4 regions of the Ruegeria sp. BF12 genome follow, and region 4 is predicted to be linked to each of the others. Evidence: riboswitches for the same ligand, from Rfam matches in the RefSeq annotation. Region 4 holds a riboswitch; each other region holds the start of a gene.
The links. A riboswitch is a leader RNA that binds a small molecule or an ion and turns the genes downstream of it on or off. The one in region 4 is predicted to bind cobalamin.
Positions count from the first base shown of each region.

Region 1: linked by a shared signal. The riboswitch ahead of ACR0J0_RS12930 (ABC transporter ATP-binding protein) and the one ahead of ACR0J0_RS02620 (DUF1636 family protein) in region 4 are both predicted to bind cobalamin.
Region 2: linked by a shared signal. The riboswitch ahead of ACR0J0_RS17790 (CbtB domain-containing protein) and the one ahead of ACR0J0_RS02620 (DUF1636 family protein) in region 4 are both predicted to bind cobalamin.
Region 3: linked by a shared signal. The riboswitch ahead of ACR0J0_RS16335 (hypothetical protein) and the one ahead of ACR0J0_RS02620 (DUF1636 family protein) in region 4 are both predicted to bind cobalamin.

Region 1 covers NZ_JBQFTP010000007.1:114,587-120,089, forward strand. Annotated here, with positions in the region: gene ACR0J0_RS12925 (bifunctional enoyl-CoA hydratase/phosphate acetyltransferase) at 1-1,237, opposite strand, end outside; cobalamin riboswitch at 1,529-1,736, shown strand; gene ACR0J0_RS12930 (ABC transporter ATP-binding protein) at 2,059-2,844, shown strand; gene ACR0J0_RS12935 (ABC transporter substrate-binding protein) at 2,856-3,806, shown strand; gene ACR0J0_RS12940 (FecCD family ABC transporter permease) at 3,808-4,821, shown strand; gene ACR0J0_RS12945 (ferredoxin-type protein NapF) at 4,982-5,497, shown strand; gene ACR0J0_RS12950 (chaperone NapD) at 5,494-5,503, shown strand, end outside.
Region 2 covers NZ_JBQFTP010000012.1:88,590-94,092, reverse strand. Annotated here, with positions in the region: gene ACR0J0_RS17805 (MerR family transcriptional regulator) at 1-164, shown strand, start outside; gene ACR0J0_RS17800 (transglutaminase-like cysteine peptidase) at 513-1,136, shown strand; gene ACR0J0_RS17795 (DUF1636 family protein) at 2,270-2,605, shown strand; cobalamin riboswitch at 2,787-3,002, shown strand; gene ACR0J0_RS17790 (CbtB domain-containing protein) at 3,037-3,207, shown strand; gene ACR0J0_RS17785 (CbtA family protein) at 3,212-3,910, shown strand; gene ACR0J0_RS17780 (hypothetical protein) at 3,977-4,480, shown strand; gene ACR0J0_RS17775 (transglutaminase-like cysteine peptidase) at 4,684-5,292, shown strand.
Region 3 covers NZ_JBQFTP010000010.1:148,793-154,295, forward strand. Annotated here, with positions in the region: gene ACR0J0_RS16325 (DNA polymerase III subunit gamma/tau) at 1-858, opposite strand, end outside; gene ACR0J0_RS16330 (protein-tyrosine phosphatase family protein) at 1,013-1,501, shown strand; gene ACR0J0_RS16335 (hypothetical protein) at 1,518-1,925, opposite strand; cobalamin riboswitch at 2,010-2,229, opposite strand; gene ACR0J0_RS16340 (alpha/beta hydrolase family protein) at 2,373-3,230, shown strand; gene rsgA (ribosome small subunit-dependent GTPase A) at 3,242-4,270, opposite strand; RNA gene ffs (signal recognition particle sRNA small type) at 4,429-4,527, opposite strand; gene ACR0J0_RS16355 (bifunctional 2',3'-cyclic-nucleotide 2'-phosphodiesterase/3'-nucleotidase) at 4,567-5,503, opposite strand, start outside.
Region 4 covers NZ_JBQFTP010000001.1:510,111-515,613, reverse strand. Annotated here, with positions in the region: gene cobN (cobaltochelatase subunit CobN) at 1-1,587, opposite strand, end outside; gene cobW (cobalamin biosynthesis protein CobW) at 1,591-2,646, opposite strand; gene ACR0J0_RS02620 (DUF1636 family protein) at 2,643-3,023, opposite strand; cobalamin riboswitch at 3,118-3,326, opposite strand; gene ACR0J0_RS02615 (LysR substrate-binding domain-containing protein) at 3,399-4,283, opposite strand; gene ACR0J0_RS02610 (NAD(P)-dependent oxidoreductase) at 4,397-5,353, shown strand; tRNA gene ACR0J0_RS02605 (tRNA-Cys) at 5,397-5,470, opposite strand.

The DNA.
Region 1 (5,503 bases), on a different contig from region 4:
GCTGCTTGGCCACCATATTCCCTGCCTCAATGTTCGGCGCCACCAAAATGTCCGCCGCCCCGGCAACAGGTGATGTGATACCCTTGGTGCGCGCAGCGTTCAGGTCCACCGCGTTGTCCATGGCCAATGGACCATCGACCAACCCGCCGGTGATCTGCCCGCGTTCTGCCATTTTGGACAACAGCGCAGCGTCGACCGAAGATGGCATATGCGGATTGATCGTCTCTACCGCCGACAACACGCCAACCTTGGGCACTTTGATGCCGATGGAATGGGCCAGATGAATGGCGTTTTGAACGATGTCGGCTTTGGTTTCGAGATCGGGTGAAATGTTTACGGCCGCATCGGTGACCATGATGGGCCGTGACATGCCCGGCACGTCCATAACAAACACATGCGACAAACGCCGCCCCGTCCTCAGGCCTTTCTCGCGGCGCAAGACGGCCCGCAAAAGAACATCCGTATGCAGATGCCCTTTCATCAGCATCCGAGCTTTGCCCTCCACGACCAGATCGACGGCACGATGCGCGGCCATCTCGTGGCTGTCGACCTCGATGATTTCAGTTCCGGATAAATCAGCGCCAAGCTCGGTCGCAGCAGCAGCAATTTTGTCGGGATCGCCGACAAGTATCGGAGTGATTATGCTGTTTGAACTCGCCAACAAAGCGCCGCCCAGTGAGTTCGGCTCTTCCGGGGCGATGACGGCTGTTGGCATAGGGTCCATGGGGCGCGCCTTTTCCAGCAGAGCGTCAAAATGCCGGTGCCTTTGAACGATCAGCCCAGGAACTTCGACCGAGTCAAACTTCAAATGCCGGGCGGGTGGCGTGACTTGCACCGTACCGCTTAGAATCAACGCGTTGTCCCCGACCCGGCGCACTTCGGCGGCGCAGGTCAAATCGCCATCTTCGCGCTTTTCCGTGACCGAAACAAAGGCGGTCAGTTCTTCGCCCGCCAGAACCGGGGCATGGAATCTGAGGTTTGCCCGGCGTGTCTGCGTGCCCGCCCCTGGCAGGACGTTTCCCAGTACCGCCGCAACAAGGCCAGCGGGCCACAACGCGGGTGCAACAGCTTCGGGGCGCCCATCACCATCCCCATCATAAGCGGCCAGATGCAACGGATTATGGTCTCCGGACGCCGATGCAAACGCGTAAAGATCGTCAACGGTGCAAAGCCTTGTAACCTGGGCCTTATCGCCGACTTTCAATTGTGAAAACGTCCGGTTTTCTTTAATTTTCATCTCGTCAGGCTTTGATTTTTGCAAATGATCGTATTTGAAACCGACGCTCGGCACTTCAGTCCCACCCGACTGGAGCTTGCCGCCGATTCCCCTGTATTTCTGCGCTGCAGCGTAGCCAAAAGAACTTCTGACCACAATTGATTAAGCTTCTTAGCGGCAATCTGGCGGGTAGCGCCCTTTGTCGCCTGCCAGACCTCAGCCCCGCTGAGCCGTCTGACGCGCTAAAGCTGTCTTCCAATCGCCACAACAAGGGGTCTTCGGTTTTGAGCTTGACCAATAATGCGAACTCGGGCACTTCTCGTCGTCGATGGTTCCCGATGGTGCGCCCAAGGGATGAAAAGGGAATACGGTGAGGTTGCCGAACGGCGCCAATTCCGTGACTGCCCCCGCAACTGTAAGCGGTGAGCGACGCCAACAGACCACTGGCCCAAATGGGCTGGGAAGGACGGCCAAGCCACGACCCGCAAGTCAGGAGACCTGCCATCTGATGTTCAACCAACCCGGGGCGGGGCGTCCTGGAAGGAGGCTATATGGCACGTCTGACGCGTGTTTACATGATCGGCACCTTCTGTCCACGCTTGACAACAAGCGGAGCGGGCAATGCTGAGAAAACCTGATCACTTCATTCCGATTTGCGAGACGTGCATGGGCACGGGTGTCGTCGGCGCGATCCAAAGCGGGTTGCCGGACAGGCTTCCTCGCGCGTTGTCTGCCCGTACGTCCTTGCACACAACGCGTTGGGTCAACGCTGACGGTCGCTTGCGCGCATTGTTCAGAAAGAGTCATTCGCACCCGCCTCAGATCAAGCAGGAGGAACGCGTATGACCCGCAGACCATTTCTTGAAACTCGCGAGTTGGAATACCACGCCCTGAATGGCGAAGTCCTGCTGAAAGACGTCAAGTTTGATTTGGACGAAGGGGCGGTACTGGCGATTGCCGGGCCGAATGGCGCGGGCAAGACAACGCTCCTCAACCTCTTGTGCGGGGCAGAAGAGATCGTTCAGGGGGACGTTTTGATCAAGGGGCGCAGCCTTCGGCAACTTTCGGCAATGGATCGCGCCCGTATGATCGCAGTTGTCAGTCAACAAGAGGCCCCCGATGGACGGTTGTTCCTGCGTGACTATGTGGCCCTGGGACAAATTCCGATCCGCGCGGACCGATCCGCAAGCGAGCACGCCGACGAACTGGACCGTATCCTGAACCTGACCAGTTTGTACGCTTTGGCCGACAAGCGTATGGCCGTCCTGTCCGGCGGCGAGCGCCAACGGGCCCATATCGCGCGGGCTTTGGCCCAGAAACCGTCACTGTTGTTTTTGGACGAACCAACCAACCACCTGGACCCGGACGCCAAGGGCCGCATGCTGTCCCTGGTGGCGGAACTGGGCATCACGGTAGTGATGATCGTCCACGACCTGGTCATGATCCCCGAGTTCGCCACCCATGTCGCACTGATGAAGTCCGCCCGGCTGACCGGCTTTGGGTTGGTGCACGAGGTGCTGACCCCCGAACGCGTCCGCGAAACCTTTGGCGTCGATTACCTGTGTTTTCAACACGAAGGCCGCGTGATCCCGGCGCTGGATATCCGAAGAACCACAATCTCAAAATGAGGAACAAAACCATGAAACAGGCACTCTGGCCCGCGGCGCTGATCACCGGCCTGGCAACAAGCGCGGCCGCACTTGAGACCACAGTCGATAATTGCGGCGAACCTTTGATTTTCGAAACCCAACCCGAGCGGCTGGTCGTCCACGACATGAACATGACCGACATGGCCTTTGCGCTGGGTCTGCAGGATAAGATCGTTGGGCTGACGGGCATCACCGGCTGGTACAAAACAAGCCCGGAATTCGACACTTTGCGCGGCGACATCCCCGAGCTGGCGCCGAAATACCCGACTGTGGAAAACCTTGTCGCGGTAGAACCCGACTTGTTTTTTGCGGGCTGGTACTATGGCATGAAGCCCGGCGGCGATGTGACCCCGGACACTCTGGAGCCCTTCGGGATCAAAACGATGATCCTGACCGAAAGCTGCGTACATCTGGACAAGGAACGCCCCGAAGCAAGCATGGACCTGCTGTTTGATGACGTCCTGCGTCTGGGCAAAGTCATGCAGGTCGAAGACAAAGCTGAAGAACTGGTCGATGGCTGGAAGTCTGAACTGTCTGCTATCGAAGCCCAGACCGCCGACCTGCCCAAACCCCGCGTCTTCCTGCTGGACGGCCCCGCCGACGCGCCATTCACCGCTGGCAAATTCGCCATTCCCGACGCCATGATTTCGGCGGCGGGCGGTGAAAATGTCACACATGACATGGAAACCAGCTGGGGTCGCTCCTCGTGGGAGGCTGTAGCCGCTTCCAACCCGGAGTTCCTGGTTCTGTTGGACTATCAAACCGGCAATGGTGCGGCGGATACGTTCAAGTTCCTGCAGGAACACCCGGTGATGTCCCAGACGGACGCTGTCAAAAACGAACGCTGGATTGGCCTGCGGTACGAAGAACTGACCCCCGGACCGGCAAATATCGAAGCGATCTCGAAAATGGCTCAGGCCATGCATCCGGGCTTGAACTGATATGGGCCGATTGTGCCTGACACTATTGCTGGGGGCGGCCGTTCTGGCCGCCCTCTTGCTGATTTCGACCGTATACGGGACCACGTCCATACCGGCATCTGATGCTTTTACCGGCGTCATGCTGGGCACCGGATTGATGGACGGGCAGATGTCACCGCTGCACCGCATCGTGTTCGACCTGCGCCTACCACGCGCCCTGTTCGCCGCGGTGATCGGAGCGGGTTTGGGCATCGTTGGAGTTGTCTTGCAGACGACCACCCGAAACGATCTGGCCGACCCGTTCCTGTTTGGCCTGTCTTCGGGCGCAGCCGCAGGGGCGGTTTTTGTCATCACGGTAACCGGAGACGTTCTGGGCTTTTGGACCCTGCCGCTGGCGGCGTTTTGTGGTGGTCTTGTTGCTTCAGGCATCGTGCTGGCCCTGGTTCACGGGCTGCGTACCAGCGCGCCTGAAAAGCTGATCCTTGCAGGTCTGGCTGTGTCGTTTCTGTTCTCGGCCGTCACCAACTACCTTATTTTCGCAGGCGACAGCCGCGCGGCTCACTCGGTTATTTTCTGGATGCTGGGTGGCCTGGGACTTGCCCGATGGGAAACGTTTCCGCTGGTCTGCGCCGGATTGCTTTTGATCCTTGCTTACGCATCGTATCGCAGCCGATGGCTTGACGCGCTGCTGACCGGCGATCTGACGGCCGCCACATTGGGCGTGCCAGTTCAGGGCCTGAGGTTCAGAATGTTTTTCGTGGCCGCCCTTGCCACAGCAGTGTTCGTTTCGGTCGCGGGGGTGATTGGATTTGTCGGTTTGATGGTGCCGCATATCGCCCGCGGGATTGCCGGACCGCTCCACAAACATTTGGTCCCTACTGCTGCCGTTGTTGGCGCTGCGTTGTTGACAGGTTCCGATATTCTCAGCCGGTTGCTGCTTGCGCCTCAAGAACTGCCAGTCGGCATCGTGACAACATCTTTGGGGTCGATATTCGTCTTTCTACTTCTGATCCGAACCGCCCGCCCACGCCGCTGATCGCCCCCCGGCGACAAACAACGCGGCAGAACGCGGTGGGAGATTTCCTAACTTTCAATAATTAATCGCAACTAAATGACCTAGATCAAAAAAAGTCCGCACAGCGCACGGTATGCGATACACTCGATCAGGGGAATCGAGTGCAGCCAGGTCGCATAGAATGCAACAACTGACCAGCCGACGCGCGTTTCTAAGCGCCAACATCCGACGCGAGGACGGCAAGACAGCCAGACCTCCGGGTTCTGTCGTGCAGGGTTTTACCGATTTGTGCACCAAATGTGGTGCGTGTTCCGACGCCTGCCCCGAGGATGTGGTGGCCGTCGGTCCGGACGGATATCCGGTGTTTCGACCCGGCGACAATGCCTGCACGTTCTGCGGTGACTGCGCGCAGAGCTGCCCTACCCCAGCGCTCGAAATCGGACGACTTGCAGACTGGCCGTGGCGCGCCACAATAAAAACGGCAAGCTGCCTTTCCATGAATGGGATCAGCTGTCGCGTTTGCCAGGATAATTGCGAACAAAACGCCATCCGTTTCAAGCTAAAGACCGGCGGCCGCGCTGAACCTGCGCTGGACGTCGAATCCTGCAATGGCTGCGGCCTCTGTCCAACCCTCTGTCCCGCCGATGCCATCGCGCTTGAACGCCAATCACAACCCCGAACGGAAGCCATTCAATGAACATCT
Region 2 (5,503 bases), on a different contig from region 4:
CAAGACACCTCGACAACGTTAGGTCAAAAATCGCCGCTCTCCAACGGCTGGAGCAAGCATTGGTAGAACTTGTGCAGACCTGTGCTGAAGGAGAAGCAGCATGCCCCCTGCTAACGGCGTTGCTCAACGAGCCTGTCGTCAAAGATGTCATTAGCGGCCATTAATTGCAGCGCCCGGAAAAACCGAAACTGCCTATCCCAGTTTGTGGAGGAGCGGCTTCATTGTCCCAGTATTTCGTAACCTTAAACGATGACGGCCGATCTCTGTTGTATATTTGTTGAATGAGAGAATTGCGATCAGCTTACCCTCTAAGTCGCTCTGTTAGCTATGCCGGACTGGTGATGGCGTGGATGCTCTGATGCTGTCAACTAAGGAAGAAATACCAAAGAATCTGCAAATTTTTGCCGCTTTACCCCTAGAGGCTAAGAAGTTGTTGCAATGCCTCAAAGCACATGAAGGCTTGGAATGAAATACATTGGCCCGGGAAGTTTGGATACCTCAGAGGAACGAGCATGGAGAAGGCAGATATGACAAATCCCACTTTAGTTCAGGGAATGTTATCGAAAAACCTGCTGGGTTATCTCCCAATGATCTGTTTTATATGCAGCTTTTTTGTGTCTGCCGCTACATCGCAAGCCTCTGAGCTTCCCTTGATCAAACTAGATAGAGAAATGCGAGCGCCGTCGGGTGCCAAATCACTATGCAAAGACTACTCGTGGGCGTGCGCGAGCGCTCGTAGTTCTGGTCTGTCCGTGGCACAAGAAAATCAGATCGTTAAAACGATCAACACGCGCGTCAATCGGAGAATCCGTGCCGTTTCGGATCAAAGCCAATATGGGACAAAGGAATACTGGACACTGCCGACGCAAGGGTCAGGAGATTGCGAAGACTTCGCTTTGCAAAAGAAGTTTGAACTTGTGCAGAATGGTTTGGATCCTACGAAGCTACTAATTGCGACTGTCTTGGACACCAATCGCAATGGCCATGCTGTTCTAGTCTATCGCTCGAGTGAAGGCGATTTGGTTCTGGACAATGTTACCAACAGGATCAAAACGTGGAAGGAAACGAGGTATCTTTTCCTAAGAATACAGGACCCACTACACCCTGACCGTTGGGTGCAGGTTTCTAGCGGCTAAACCGTTGGGTAAACATTGGTTGCCTCTCGCAATTGATGTCACGACCTGCATTGTTCTGGGCGCATATTTGAGTTTCGTTGCTCCGTCCGACTCGTCCATCTGCTTGTGTTTGCACCATTGCGTGTGAACGAATTCGATCCGCGCGCCAGATATCTCCGAGGTGTTGTATTGGCCCACCGCTGGGATTCCGCAAGCCATACACGTAGACAATGGGCGCGTTTCCGCAGCGAAACCTTCCATTTGACCTGCTCAGATTGGGGTATCTCCGTCAAGTAAAGGCCACTGGGTCGAGCGCATTACGGCGACGATATCGAACGCCTGATTAGGACGACCATGGAGGCCGTTCATCTACTTTAGGGAAGAACGCAATCATCCCCCAAGGATAAGGGGAAATGCGACGGCTCCGGCACTGCGTCGATGACATTGGAGGAGTTCGAAGACTGGCTGCACCCGGAGATATGCCGTTATCACAACACCCGTCACAGCGGGTTGCGGCGAGCACCGATGGCAGCTTGGGCGATCCTCAGTTCTGGTGACGCAGACAGAAAAGTTTTTGATGCCTAGGCGTTTCGCATCAGCGAACTTTCTTTTGAATGTCGTCAGTTGGCGCGACGCATTCAGTCCCATGATCGGTCGTGGTAACGATCAAGCACGAACCCCGCTATATGTCCCGGATCTGGACTGTAAATGACGATAGAACGAACCTAGTTACGCGCTACAAGAACCTGTCGCGTCCCAGAATTCACCTTGGGAGGCGCGGTGCGCGCGGACCTGAAAATAGGCGTGTAATGGCGAGCCGATCCCGGAGGCAATGCTGTTTCAGATTATTGAAGAACAAAGATGTTTCGCGTGAGCTGTTCCACTTCATCGCCTACCACCTGCTTCAGCTCAATCTCACATAGAAACTTGGAAATCTCTTCGTCTGATGGTTGCTTCTTCGCTCTGCCAAATCCCCGTCTCGCACTCGGTGTATTTGCATAGTTTTAGAGGGCTAGGGCTAATGTGTGCTTGTTGCTCGAGTATAGACTCTTTTCCAGATTTAGAGTCAAAACAGGTATTGAAACCGAGCTAACAACCGACCAGCAAATATGAAATCTCAGATGGAAGTTCTCGATCAAGGATCAGCCTGACGCATGTGCCTGCCTACCCTCACGCTTTGCAGAACCTGCCGCGACGCGGATTCCACCCTTTATAATCAGCTAGCCGCAACGCTGGAGGCATCGGGGGTGCAAGCCGAGTTGCAGCAAGTAGATTGCATGTCCGGTTGTCGCCGACCACAGACGTTGGCGGTGCGACAAAGCGGCAAGACCGCCTATCTGTTCGGAGAGATTACTGCAGTCGATCTTCCGGACATAATGATTTTCATGCGGATGTATGAGGACAGTACTGACGGCGACTTCGCTGACGCCAGGAAGCTAGGTAAGCTACGTTTCAAGGCGATTGCACGTATACCGGCACAAAAAAGATAGCCCACATGCAACTTGCCGGCCAAAACTCCGGTGTGGAGTTTTCAGCTTACAGTTTGTGTTTTTCGACTTAGCCTTCTGCACTTAGCGGCTAAAATCTAAACCAATCCTGCCATTACTTAAGATTAACCGCTGCAGAATGCTATGATGTCGCTTTCGTACTTGACGGAACGCAGCACTATGGAAGAATAAAGGCTTCTACGGTGTCCAAAGGTGCTTACGCACTGGGACTGAAACGGGAATGAGGACGGTGCATTAAACTACTGCACTGAAGCCTTGACCGCCCCCGCGACTGTGAGCGGCGAGCGGCCTTCCAATACCACTGGCGTAATGGCGCCGGGAAGGGGGAAGTCTGCTGTGACCTGCGAGTCAGGAGACCGGCCGTAGAATGGACACAACTTATGCCGTCGGGTGTGACGGTGAGGAGGATTAAAATGACGACAAAAACGATCAAGGCATCCGCCGCTGGCGCATCCTTTCTGCCTGCAGTATTCGCCGTGGTTCTGGGTCTGGGGATCATTACCGTGACTGGCCATGTTCAGGCTTCTGGCCTGCATGACGCGGCTCATGATGTGCGCCACGCAACTGGCTTCCCCTGCCACTAAGACAATGTTCAGTCGTATTCTGACCAGCGGCTTGTTCGCTGGTGCTGCAGCGGGGCTGATTGCCGCCCTTCTGCAGTTGTATTTCGTGCAGCCCGTGCTACTTCACGCCGAGCTCTATGAAGGCGGCGACCTGGTACATTTTGGCGCTGATCCGGTAACTGCGCATCCCGACCTGCCCGGCATGTTCGCCGAGCCGATGCGCGATGGTCTCAGCATTATCTTCACCACGCTTACGTACACTGGTTATGCGCTAGTCCTGGCGGCTTTGATGTCGGTAGCCGAACGTCAGGGGCATGAAATCAACGGCCGCACCGGCCTGCTTTGGGGTCTTGCGGGCTTTGTCGCCTTCCACTTTGCTCCTGGCTTGTCGCTGGCTCCAGAAGTTCCCGGAGTGGCGGCAGCAGATGTCGGAGAGCGTCAGATCTGGTGGACGGTCACCGTTGCCGCAGCCGGCGTGGCCATGTGGCTGATTGCCTTTGGAGGTAACCTGGTAAGCTACCTGATTGCGGCCGTGCTGCTAATGGTACCGCATATTATCGGGGCCCCTGAGCCCGACAGTTTCTCTGGGCCGGTTCCGACCGAGATCGGGGCGCTTTTTGCTGCCCGGGCCTTCGGCATCGGCATGGCCGCCTGGGCACTCTTGGGCAGTTTCACCGGCTACTTCTGGCAGACAGAAGGCAAGCGCGCAGGCGCTGCAGTCTGATCGCGCTCCTCCATTGCTACCCCGCTGGTTACACCGGCGGGGGCTTTCTTTATTGAGGATGACAAGATGTCCCGTTCTCTCGCTCTCTTTGCCATCGGACTTGTCTTTGGCGGCGGTGCTGGCTTTGTGATTGCCGCCAGCAGCGGTAGCACCTTTGAGAGCCATGATCATACTGACCCGGCCCAACATGGCGGCAACATGGAGATGGCAGCGCACGACCACTCCGCGGCCACTAATCTACCTGCCGACAGCGACGCCCCCAGTGTGGCGATCCAGATGATTAAGGATCCTATGGCGGGCTGGAATCTGCGTGTGACACCGCAGAACTTTCGCTTTGCTCCGGAAAATGCTTCCTCGGCTGACGTTCCAGGCGAAGGTCACGCGCATGTTTATATCAACGGCGAAAAGCTGGGCCGCCTTTATGCCAATTGGTTACACCTTCCGTCGCTCCCCGATGGCAATGTTGAGGTAAAAGTTTCTCTCAATGGCAACAGCCACAGCCCTCTGATGGTTGAGGGTGTGCCCGTAGAGGCCAAAGTGACCGTCCAGCCTGACGGCGATGACTCCTGAGTGACATTCCTGGCTGAGAAGACAACTACGTGGGTTCAGCAGGTCAAAGCGGCAAGTACAGCGTGCGTGCGGGTTTTTGCCGCTCTGTATCCAAGAACAGACAAGCTGTTGCAAAGCACCGCAGAACATGAAGGCTTGCGATAGAGTACTCTTGGTCCGGCAGTTGCGGATGCACTGGAAAACTGAGCATGGGGAAGGCAGATATGACAAAACCCACTTTAGCTCAGGAACGGTTTTCGGAAAAGATACCGGTTTATCTATCGATAGCCGGTTTCATATGCAGTTACTTTGTCTCTACCGCTACATTGCAAGCCTCTGAGCTTCCCTTCATCGATCTTGATAGAAAGATTGAAGCGCCGTCGGGGGCCAAATCACTATGCAATGATTACTCTTGGGCGTGCGCGAAAACTCGTAGTTCTGGACTGTCCGAGGCGCAGGAAAAGCAGATCGTTAAAACGATCAACATGCGCGTCAATCGGAGGATTCGCGCCGTTTCGGATCAAAGCCAATATGGTACAAAGGAGTACTGGACCCTGCCGACACATGGATCAGGAGATTGCGAAGACTTCGCTTTGCAAAAGAAGTTTGAACTTGTGCAGAACGGTTTGGATCCTACGAAGCTACTAATTGCAACTGTCTTGGACACCAATCGCAGTGGCCATGCTGTTCTAGTCTATCGCTCGAGTGAAGGCGATTTGGTTCTGGACAATGTTACCAACAGGATCAAAACGTGGAAGGAAACAAAGTATCTATTCCTTCGAATACAGGACCCGATTCACCCTGACCGTTGGGTGCAGATTGCTAACGGCTAAAAGTAAATGTGGCGCGCCACAATAAGCACTGGCCCTTTAACTTCTGGTTCTTTGCGGCGTTCAGTTGAGGTCTCCGCTTTTTCTTTCGATCAGACTTTCACCGTGTAAGTAACCGGCCTGCGGCGGCAACACTGGAAAGCGCGATTTTGGCGCCGTTCACGATGCCCGGTTCGATATGCACTTTCTTTCTCCCAAAGCCTCACCCGGCGCC
Region 3 (5,503 bases), on a different contig from region 4:
ACCTTCGGCATATTGACCGCTCAACTCTGTCAATGCCGCTGCCGCATCGCCGCGCAGGATCATGTCCATCAGGTCCAGCACCCGGCCGCGGTCGGCAAGCCCAAGCATTGCGCGGACCTGATCGGCGCTCGTTTCTCCAGCCCCATGCGAGATCGCCTGATCCAGCAGCGAGGTCGCGTCGCGCGCCGAGCCTTCGGCCGCACGGGTGATCAGCGCCAGCGCGTCCTCTGCGATCTGGGCGCCTTCGGCGGCAGCGATCTTGATCAAAAGACCGATCATGTCCTCAGGCTCGATCCGGCGCAGGTCAAACCGTTGACAGCGCGACAGAACCGTCACAGGGACTTTTCGGATTTCGGTCGTCGCGAAAATGAACTTCACATGCTCGGGCGGTTCCTCAAGCGTCTTGAGCAGCGCGTTAAACGCACTGGTCGAGAGCATATGGACCTCATCGATGATGTAGATCTTGTAGCGTGCGCTCGCCGCGCGATATCGAACGCTGTCGATTATTTCGCGGATATCATTCACGCCAGTCCGGCTGGCGGCGTCCATCTCCATGACGTCGACATGGCGACCTTCCATGATGGCCACGCAATGCTCGCACTGGCCGCAAGGTTCGGTCGTTGGTTTGCCGTCGCCATCGGGGCCGATGCAATTCATGCCTTTGGCAATTATCCGGGCCGTAGTGGTCTTACCCGTGCCGCGAATACCGGTCATGATGAAGGCTTGCGCAATCCGATCCGCCTCGAACGCGTTTTTCAGCGTGCGCACCATTGCGTCCTGTCCAACCAGATCGGCAAAGGTTTCGGGGCGGTACTTGCGCGCAAGAACCTGATAGGCGGGGCTGGGCGTTTCGGTCATGTCTGCTCTGTCGGATTCGTGTCAAGAATGCAGCGTAGAGACCCGCGCCGCCCGCGTCCACAGGAGGCTGCGAGGAATTTCGGTTTGGACTGTATCGGTAGGCGCGATAAACCCCTTTAGGGTCGGGTGGCCGTTGGCAGAAGGAACGTAAGTCTTGGCGGTTTTTGCAATCCACGCGCTGCGGGTTGGTTCGGGAACTTTGGCGCTGTCCCCTTTGCCTGGCAGTGGCGGTGGGTATGCAGACGATCTGAGCGCGATACACGATTGGAGCCCCAATCTGGTGATTTCCATGACGACCAAGGTCGAAATGCAGCAAGCCGGGGCAGGTGCCTTTGGGCAGGACATTCAATCCGGGTCTGCGGTCTGGCTGCACCTGCCGGTTGAAGATTTCGGAGCGCCGCCACCGGAAATCGCAGCCCTTTGGCCCAAGGCCAGCGCATCTGCCCGACAGGTTTTGTCGGATGGCGGACGTGTTCTGGTGCACTGCCGGGGCGGCTGCGGGCGGTCGGGTATGGTTGCCCTCAGACTTATGGTCGAAAGCGGCGAAGTCCCGAATCACGCACTCAGCCGGTTGCGCTCTGCCCGACCTTGTGCGGTGGAAACGGACCAACAGATGGCCTGGGCCATGAAGCCGGTCCAGTGAGATCGGTGAGCCTAGATCAGGCCGTGGCTTGCTGAACGATCTGATGCGAGGGGCGCGGCGCAAGGGCCGATGCCTGAAGCATGGCGCAGGGTAAAGTGGTCAAGAATCCGGTGGGCAGTGAGGCGAAATCAGAGCCAAACATCATATCGGCGTAGTCATCCAGCTTGTCGGCCGAGTCATTCGTGTTTGCCCCACAATAGACCCTGATCCGGGTTGGGCTGGCCCGAAACCGTGCCGTGCAGCCCTCGCCGCAATGGGTCAGTTCGCTCGAGCCATCCATCTCGAATTCGCTGGAGGTTACCGGGCCTGCGGTCGCCATCGCTTCGGCAATAGCGCGGGCCATTCGGGCCAGTGCGGGGCAGGTTTTGCCTGTCCTTTGGCACAGGGTGGCAGAAAATTCGTGTGTCGTTGTATTCCAGATCATAATGCGCCCTCCGCGCGATGGACGGGGGACGTGGAACAGGTGTCTCAGCAAACTGAAGACCTGCCCGGACACCCCGCCCGAGTTTCGGTTTTTCGTTCGATGGCAGGTCTCCTGACTTGCGGGTCGTTGCTTTGCCGACCTTCCCAGCCTTTCGGCCAGTGGTGTTTCGGCATTGCTCACCGCTTACAGTTGCGGGGGCAGTCGCGGCCTTGGTCCGTTCCGGCAATGCCGGGCTGGACCGCACCGTGTTCCCTTTTCATCCCGCCCCAATATGAGGACGAGAACCATCACGTCATCGCTAGCGGTTGTCGGTGGCTTGAGTCAAGCAGGCTCTTGCTGCCGCTCGAAACGGACGCGTGGTCACTTTGGAAATCTATTGACTTTGATTTGCGAAAAGCGCCGATTGCAACAGGTGAACCAAACAGTTCAGATGCTTGCGAGGGCGCTATGTTGGACAACACTCCGACCGTATTGACCGAAGATTTCAAGGTTGAAGCTGGTTCGGCCAGCTTGTCGGCGCGGTTATACAGGCCTGCTGCTACGCCGGACGTGGCGGTTGTGATCCACGGCGCCACGGGGGTGCCGCGCGACTATTATCAACATTTTGCGCAGTGGCTGGCGGCGGAACAGGGCATGGCCTGCTTGACCTATGACTATCGTGACTTCGGTCATTCGCTGACCGCGCGGCTGCGCGATTCGAAAGCTACGATGGCCGATTGGGCCCTTATCGACATGCCTGCGGCCCGGGCCGAAATGCGGCGCAGATTCCCGGCTGCGCAGCAGTGGAGCATTGGCCATTCGGTTGGTGGAATGCTGGGGCCGCTACAGCCGGATATCGAACAGATCGACCGAATGATCTGCGTCTGTTCCGGGTTGGTCACGTTATCTGATCACCCGTGGCCGTACCGCGCGCTGGCGACGATGTTCTGGTATGGTCATCCGCCATTGCTGGTCAAGACATTGGGATACTTGCCGGGCAAGGCGCTGGGTTTTGGTTCAGACTTGCCTGCAAGCGTTTACTGGCAATGGCGTAAATGGTGCACCGATCCGCTGAACTATGTGCCGGACATTGGTCAAAGCCTGCCAGACGCCAGATGGGCCGCGTCGGAAACACCCGTTGATCTATTTACAATGGACGATGATCAAGTGGTACCTCCAAACGCGGTTTGGCGACTTGCCGATCTATACGGACCTATGGCGCGCAGACATCAGCTGTCGCCGAAGGAGTTCGGCTTGACCGAGGTTGGCCACATCGGCGCGTTTGCGCGCCGAAATGCGGCCGTCTGGCCTCGATTGATTGCCTGAAACAGCAGCAGTTATAGTCTTTTACGCGACTTCTTCTCGTGCATCACAGAGCGCACCATTTTGCCAAAGGCTTTGTCGCGTGCGCGTGATTGCGCCACGGTTTCCGAGTTTCTCTGATCCTCGCGGCGCAATTTCCGCCAGCGCTCCAGGCGCTCTCCATCAAGCGTGCCATCTGCGATTGCGGCCTGAACGGCGCAACCAGGTTCGGCGTGATGCTGACAATCAGAAAACCGGCAAGACTCGGCAAGTTCCAGAATGTCCGAGAACACCTCATCCACACCATCCTGCGCATCCAGCAGGCGCAAAGCGCGCATTCCGGGCGTGTCCACAAGCCATCCCCCGTTTCGCATCGGATGTAGCGCGCGGGACGTGGTTGTATGGCGGCCCCGCGCGTCGTCCTCGCGAATGCCGGCGGTGGCCTCAGTCGAACCCGTCATAGCGTTCGCCAGCGTCGTCTTGCCGACACCGGATGATCCGACGAGTGCAGCGGTCTGTCCAGCGGGGCACCAGGACAGGACCTGATCGATTTCGGTGGCATCCAGCGCGTTGACGGTCAGAACAGTCAAGAACGGGGCCAGCGATTCTGCGGGTTTGGCGAAGTCACTTGGATCGGCGCAGGTATCTGCCTTGGTCAAAACAACAACCGGATAACATCCGGCCTGATGAGCCAAAGCCAGATATCGTTCCATCCGGGCCAGATTAAAATCAGCATTGCAGGAACTGACGATGAACAGCACGTCGACATTGGCGGCGATCAATTGCGCATCGGCACCGGTGCCGGCGGCGCGTCGTTTCAGGAGGCTTCGGCGTTCCAGCACATGTTGTACGCGGTTTTCAGGGTCGGTGAGCACCCAGTCTCCAACCGCAAACTCTCCGGTTGGTCGACCGGGGGTCAGCAGTGGGGTTTCGCCATCGGCATTCACGCCGATCAGACGATCGCGGTGAACAGCAGTGACGCGAAAGGGGGTGCAAGACGAATAGGCCGCATGTTGCGCGGCAAAGTGAGAGGACCATCCAAGGTCCGATAGTGTAATGGTCATTGTTCTGCCTGTGTTCAGGTACAGCAATCCGGCTGGATGGCAGGCGCGCATCCATCGGTGACGTGTTCAGGCAGAGGTAGGGGTAAGGTTCAGAACCGCTCTGCCCGAAGGGTTTTTGCTACAATCATAAAAGCCCTCCTACGGCTGATGGTCTGAGTAAGTGAGAGGTTGGACATCGACCCAAGCGGGGCTCGTTGTGGCTGCTTCCTTCCGGACCTGACCAGGTTGGCGAGGCGCTCGCCCGCGCCAACCTCTCAAGGGGTGATATAGGGAAGCCCCGCGCAAATGACAACCCGTCAGAGTGAGAGTTGAATTTGCAAAAAACCCCCTTGGTCCACACCCACGAGCTTTGGGCTGAACTGAGCGATTTCCGCGATATGGTCCTGTGCCTTTGGATTGGTATTCATAAGCGCTGAGGCACCGGGCACGGGCGCGAAACTGAACGGGCAGGGGCATTGGTCCAGTGATTCCTGAGGTAAGTCTCCACTCAGGTAGTTCTGCAGGACCTCCTGAATGGACAAAGGCGGTAGTGTGATTGCTTCGGCCTCTTGGATAGGCGGAAAATGCCCACCTCCGTTTGCCCGATAGTTGTTCAGCGCGACGACAAAACGCTGGTCTGTCGCTACTTCTTGACCATCGCAGTGGATGTCTGACACGCGCCGGGTTTTCGGATTGATCAGATGACCGTTGGCGTCAAAGCGCGGTGGCACACTCAGGTCGATCACGTAGTTCAGACCGAACAAAACATCGAAATTGTGCCCTGCACGATCCGGGTTAACCAGTTTGGCCTGCCTGCCCGGCGTCATCTGGTTGAAAACACCGGCTGACATTTCTAGCCAGTCTCTGATTTGTTCACCGGAAACAACGACCGCCCTAAGCTCGTTGGGAAAGATACTCAGGTCGGTCACGTGGCGCATGCGAACCACACCTGCGGGGACGTCCGTATAGAAACGCGGCCCTGCGCGGCCTCCGAACTTCGACGGCGCTGCGGCGGACAGCATCGGCGTGTCCTCCCAGCTCGTCCCCTTCACATGATTACGCAGCACAGCGGCCTGTGCTGCTGCAACCATCGCAAGCCCGCGATCCTTGGCGCAAAAGCTAAAAAAGCTGTGCAGGTGTCGATCCGTGCGCCCAACGGGTTCATCGGCCCTTTGGCGCGTCGCGGTGTGTAAATCTGAAAACAGAGACACCACCTCCGGATCCTCAGGCACCGGGCCTGCACCAGATACCGGC
Region 4 (5,503 bases):
CAGCGCATCGGCACCAAGGTCTTTTCGCAGCCACATGTAAAAGGCGACATAGCTGTGGCGCGGGGTGCGCGACAGGTCGTGATAATCGTCATCGCGCAACTCGGGCGTGCCGCGTTCGGGTTGCAGCGCGACCAACGCTTTGCCCCGACGTACCGCGGTGAAGTGGAATGCGCCATTCGCAAAACTCGGGTCGTCTTCGGGCTTGCCCCAGACGGTTTGCAGATCGGTTCGCAATTGGACCGGCAGGTCAGCTAGCGCGCTGAGGTAATCCCGCAGCGGCCACGAAATTTGGGCGTCCAACAAAACATCCGCAATCGGCTCTGCCGGGGCGGTGTCATAACCTTCGCACTGCAGATCGGCCAGCATCGCCTCGGCCGAGGCCAGCGCATCGAGGCCGACTGCATGGGCCATCTGCCAATCCTTGCCTGGATAAGTGGACAGCACCAACGCCGGGATTTGGTCGGACTTTGGCTTTTCGTTCAGGTTCAGCCAACCAGTCACACGATCGATAATCGCTTCGATCCGTTCAGGCTCAGCCCGGTGGGCAAAACGGGAATACTCCAAGTGCGGATCGCGTTTCCCGGGCTCTTTAAAAGAGGCGATCCCGGCCGAAATCCGACCGTCCACTTCGGGCAGCACCACATGCATGGCAAGGTCGGCGGGGGACAGGCCTCGCTCCGCCTCAGCCCATGCTTTGCGGCGCGAGGTCGCCAGAGCAACCTGAAACACCGGCACACCTGCCACATCGAGCGGAGAGGTTCCAGACGCGCCCTTGCCCGAGAATGAGGTGGCGTTGATGATCGCGGATGGGCTCAGGTCAACGATCTGTTCGCGCAGCCAGTCGGCTGCTGCAGGGGCTTTCAAAGATGGCGCGAACAGCCCAACCGCGTCCAGACCACGGTTCCGCAAGTTGCGGATCAGGGCTGCGACTGGCGCGGTATCCGCCGAGGTCAAGTAGGCCCGATAGAAGCTCACAAGGATGCGCTTCGCGTCGCCCGAGAACGCCTTGTCCACCGGGATGACGCCACGATCCGGGCACCACGCGCCACATTCCGGCAGGGTTTTTGCACCCATCACCGGCCCGGCATAAAGCCCAGCCGCCAGAGCCATTTGTGCCAAAGCAGCTTGCGCAGCAACTTCTCCGCCGGTGTCGCAAAGATGCGCCAGCCGCCTCAGGGTCGAGACAGGCAGCGTCGAATAGTCGTCAAGCCGTGGGTCTTCCCGCCCGTCGGCTGGCAGAACGGCGAGGGCGATGCCTTTGGCCTGAGCCAGCGAAAGAACCTGCTGCAGGCCGTAAGACCAGTAGGGTACGCCACCGATCAGACGGATCAGAATGCCTTTGGCCCCGTTAAGCGTCTGCTCGAGATAGGTGTCGACGGACAGCGGGTGCTTGAGTGCCGTCAGGTTGGCCAGCCGCATCGTGGGCATCTGCCCCTCGGGGCCGCCACCGCGGTGCCAGCCTGCTGCGAAAGCGCCGAGGTCGCTGTCCGAAAAGGACAGCACCACCAGATCCGCCGGGCTCTGGCCCAGATCGGTTGGGGTCTCGGTTTCTTCTAACCCGTGGCTTTCGCGGAAGACGACGTGCATGGCTTACTCGGCGGCCTCGGCTACACCCACGAGAATATCGCGGATTGCGGCCTCTTTGATGTCGTCATGCTCGGCGATCACGACCAGACGCGAGCGGCGCTCTTCGCCGGGTTCCCATGGGCGGTCGTATTGGTGACGTACACGGGCACCTACAGCCTGAACCAGCAGACGCATCGGTTTGCCCTGAACTGCGGCATAGCCTTTGACGCGCAGGATGTTCAGCTCGTTCGCAAGACGTTCGATATTGGCGACCAGCGCGGTCGGGTCGGTCTGTTCCGGCAACTCGACAATGATGCTTTCGAAATCGTCATGCTCATGATCATGGTGGCCGTCGTGATGCGACGGACGGGCGTCCATGTCATCCTCGGCGGCGGCCTCAAGGCCTAGTACGACGCGGACGTCCACGGCACCTTCAGCCACTTCGACCACGGGTAATGGACGCGGAGCCTCGGCTGCGATGATCTCCTTGGCCTTGGCCACGCCTTCGGGGCCAGCCAGATCGGGCTTGGTCAGTAGGATGATGTCGGCGCAGGAGATCTGGTCTTCGAATACCTCAGACAGGGGCGTTTCGTGGTCGATCGAGTCATCGGCAAGACGCTGCGCGTCCACCGCTTCGACATTTGGCGCAAAACGCCCAGCAGCTACAGCCTCGGCATCTGCCAGAGCGATCACGCCATCCACGGTGATCTTGGACCGGATGTCGGGCCAGTCAAAGGCCTTCAGCAGCGGCTTGGGCAGAGCAAGGCCGGACGTTTCGATCAGGATGTGATCGGGGCGCGGCTCCAGCGCCATCAGCGCCTCGATGGTGGGGATGAAGTCATCGGCTACGGTGCAGCAGATGCAGCCGTTGGCCAGTTCCATAATATTTTCCGCCGGGCAATCCGGGATCGCGCAGGATTTCAAGATGTCGCCATCGACGCCCACATCGCCGAACTCGTTGACCACCACGGCCAGACGCTTGCCCTGTGGGTTCTGCATCAGATGCTTGACCAGCGTGGTCTTGCCCGAGCCCAGAAAGCCGGTGATCACAGTGACGGGGAGTTTTTCGAGATTGCTCATTTCAGGGCTCCAATCGGGGGAATACGGGCCGCACAATTTTTGCGGAAGTGTTCGGGGCGTTCACGCCATTTCACCAGGCCATCTTCCGTGGCGAGATACTTGGTTGCACCGTCAACAATGGTCTCGACATGATCGGTTTCGTTGAGGTGCTCATAGACAAATGTCCAACGGTCCGGGCCTCCGCGCAGCACGATGGAGCAACCCTCATCGCAGTTTGACAGGCATTCAACGGCTTTCAGAGTGATGCCTTCGGGCAAGTCGGCCTGTTCCAGCGCTTTGTGCAGCAATGCGCCGGGTCGTTGCGCATCGTCTTCGACAGGCAGGCCACGGCGGCACGTGGTACAGACCAGCAGCTCGACCGGTGCGGTCGCGGTCATGTCTCTCATCCCCCCAAATCCTCTTCGTGGGGGACGGGGTTTCATGCGGGCCACGTGTTGCGACATGGACCCGACACCGGAACACCCCGTCCGGTTTCATCTACGGGCGCTGGCAGGTCTCCCGGCTTGCAGATGTCAGGGCTTCGGCCCTGTCGGATGTCCCGCCTTCCCGGCCTTTTGGGCCAGTGGCTTTGGGCACCCTCTCCGGTCACGGTCGCGGGGGCGGCTGTGCTTGGCGGTAGATCCGCTGCACATTCCCTTTTCATCCATCCGAAGATGGACACCAACGAAAGGGACATGCGGCACGGGCAGGGGGCTTGTCAAGCGCGAGCAGGATGCAGAAAACGCGCAGGTCGGAAAAGCGACAAGCCAGTGTCAGTCAGCGGCATCCGCAGCCAGGCGATCACGCAGCCAGGCACAAAACACACCCGCTGCGGCGGATGAGCGCGTGCGCCCGGGCGCGGTGATCAGATAGTGCGATTGCGCAAACGGAATCGCTGGGCCTGCAATTTCTATCGGCGCGCCCTGAGCAATGGAATTTTTAGCGAATCTTTCCACAATGGTCGCGCAGCCTGCACCGGCCATCACCAATTGCAATGCGGCGACGGATGTATCGACCGAATGAAGGGATGTTTGCTTGGGTGGCTCCATATCATGAGCGTGAAAGTAGCCTGCCCAGTTGTCCTCGTATCCGAGGATGTGAATCAGCGGCCCTTGCCGGAGGTCCAGCAAGCTTGGGTAAGCCTTTCCGACTCGGCAAACCGGCACCAGATTCTCATCGGTCAGCTTTTCGGAGATGACCCCCGGCCAATCGCCGTAGCCCATCCGAATTTCGACATCCACATCGTTTGGCGCGATGCTGTCATTCCAGATGTGCGATACCAGCCGAACGGGAATGTCCGGGTATTGCGCGTTGAACGCGGGCAGTTCAGCGGCAATCCAATAAGTTGCCGTGGAAATCGCGGCCCGAACTGTGAGCGTTTGTCGGGACGCAGGACCAAACAAACTGTTGGTGGACAGCGCGATGTCACCCAAGGCCCGCCGAACCGTCAAAGCATAGGATTGCCCCAGCTCGGTCAACTCGAGCCGTCGTGCATTTCTGGTGAACAGGTTTTGACCAAGTTCCGCCTCGAGGGATCGAATGTGCAGAGATACGGCTGTCTGGGTCAACCCAAGTTCCCGTGCCGTGGTGGTGAAATTCAGGTGCCGAGCGGCGCATTCAAAGCTGCGCAGCCATGCAGGGTTTGGAAGCCGGTCCATTTATCACCAAAAAATTTTTGCCATAAAGCGGATTATTATTCGTTTTGCTTTTGAAATTGCAACGTCGATACTCGGTTAACAGCATCGCAGACGCACACTTTCGGGAGGGAAACATGAAAGTCGGCTTTATCGGATTGGGAAACGTTGGCGCAAAACTGTCGGGATCGCTGCTACGCAACGGCGTGGACCTCTCGGTCCATGATCTTAACCCGGATCTGGTGCAGAGCTTCGTGGCCAAAGGTGCCAAAGCAGCCGAAAGTCCGGCGCAACTGATGCGGGATTGTGATGCCGTCATCACCTGCCTTCCTTCCCCTGCAGCCTCTGACGCCGTGATGCGGGAAATGTTGCCCGAAGTTGGCCCCGGCAAGATCTGGATGGAGATGTCCACGACGGACGAGGCCGAGGTAAAACGACTGGGCGCGATGGTGATTGAACGCGGCGGTGCTGCTGTCGATTGCCCGGTTTCCGGTGGCTGTCACAGGGCCGCAACGGGTAATATTTCGATCTTTGCCGGCTGTGATCGCGCGACGTTTGACAAAATATTGCCATTCCTGACGACGATGGGGCGGCGCATCCTGCACACGGGCGAACTTGGGTCCGCGTCTGTTCTGAAAGTCCTGACGAACTATCTGGCAACCGCAAACCTGATCACTTGTGCCGAAGCACTGGTGACCGCCAAGGCAGCAGGCATGGACCTCAACACGACGTATGAGGCAATCAAAATCTCGTCGGGCACATCGTTCGTACACGAAACAGAAAGCCAGGTAATCCTGAACGGCTCGCGTGATATCTCGTTCACCATGGACCTCGTGAAAAAAGACATCGGCCTGTTCCAGGAAGTCGCGGACCGTGCGGGAGTGCCCCTTGAAATAAACCCGGTGATGATCCGGATCTTCGAAGACGGAATCGCCAGGTACGGGGACCGCGAACTTTCGCCCAATATCATCAAGCGGCTTGAGGAGGCGACGGGTCTGGACATCCGCGCCCCGGGCTTCCCGCCCGAAATGCTGGACGATGAGCCGGAAGAGGCGGGCTATGAGGTTGTGCCGCAGGGACGTGAGGCCGTGTGACGCACGTCACCTTTCACTGGAAAGTCCCATCTAATCAGGAGAGTGGAGGCGAGTACCGGAATCGAACCGGTGTACACGGATTTGCAATCCGCTGCGTCACCACTCCGCCAACTCGCCTTTTCAAGTAAAATCAAATACTTGCCGTGGTGT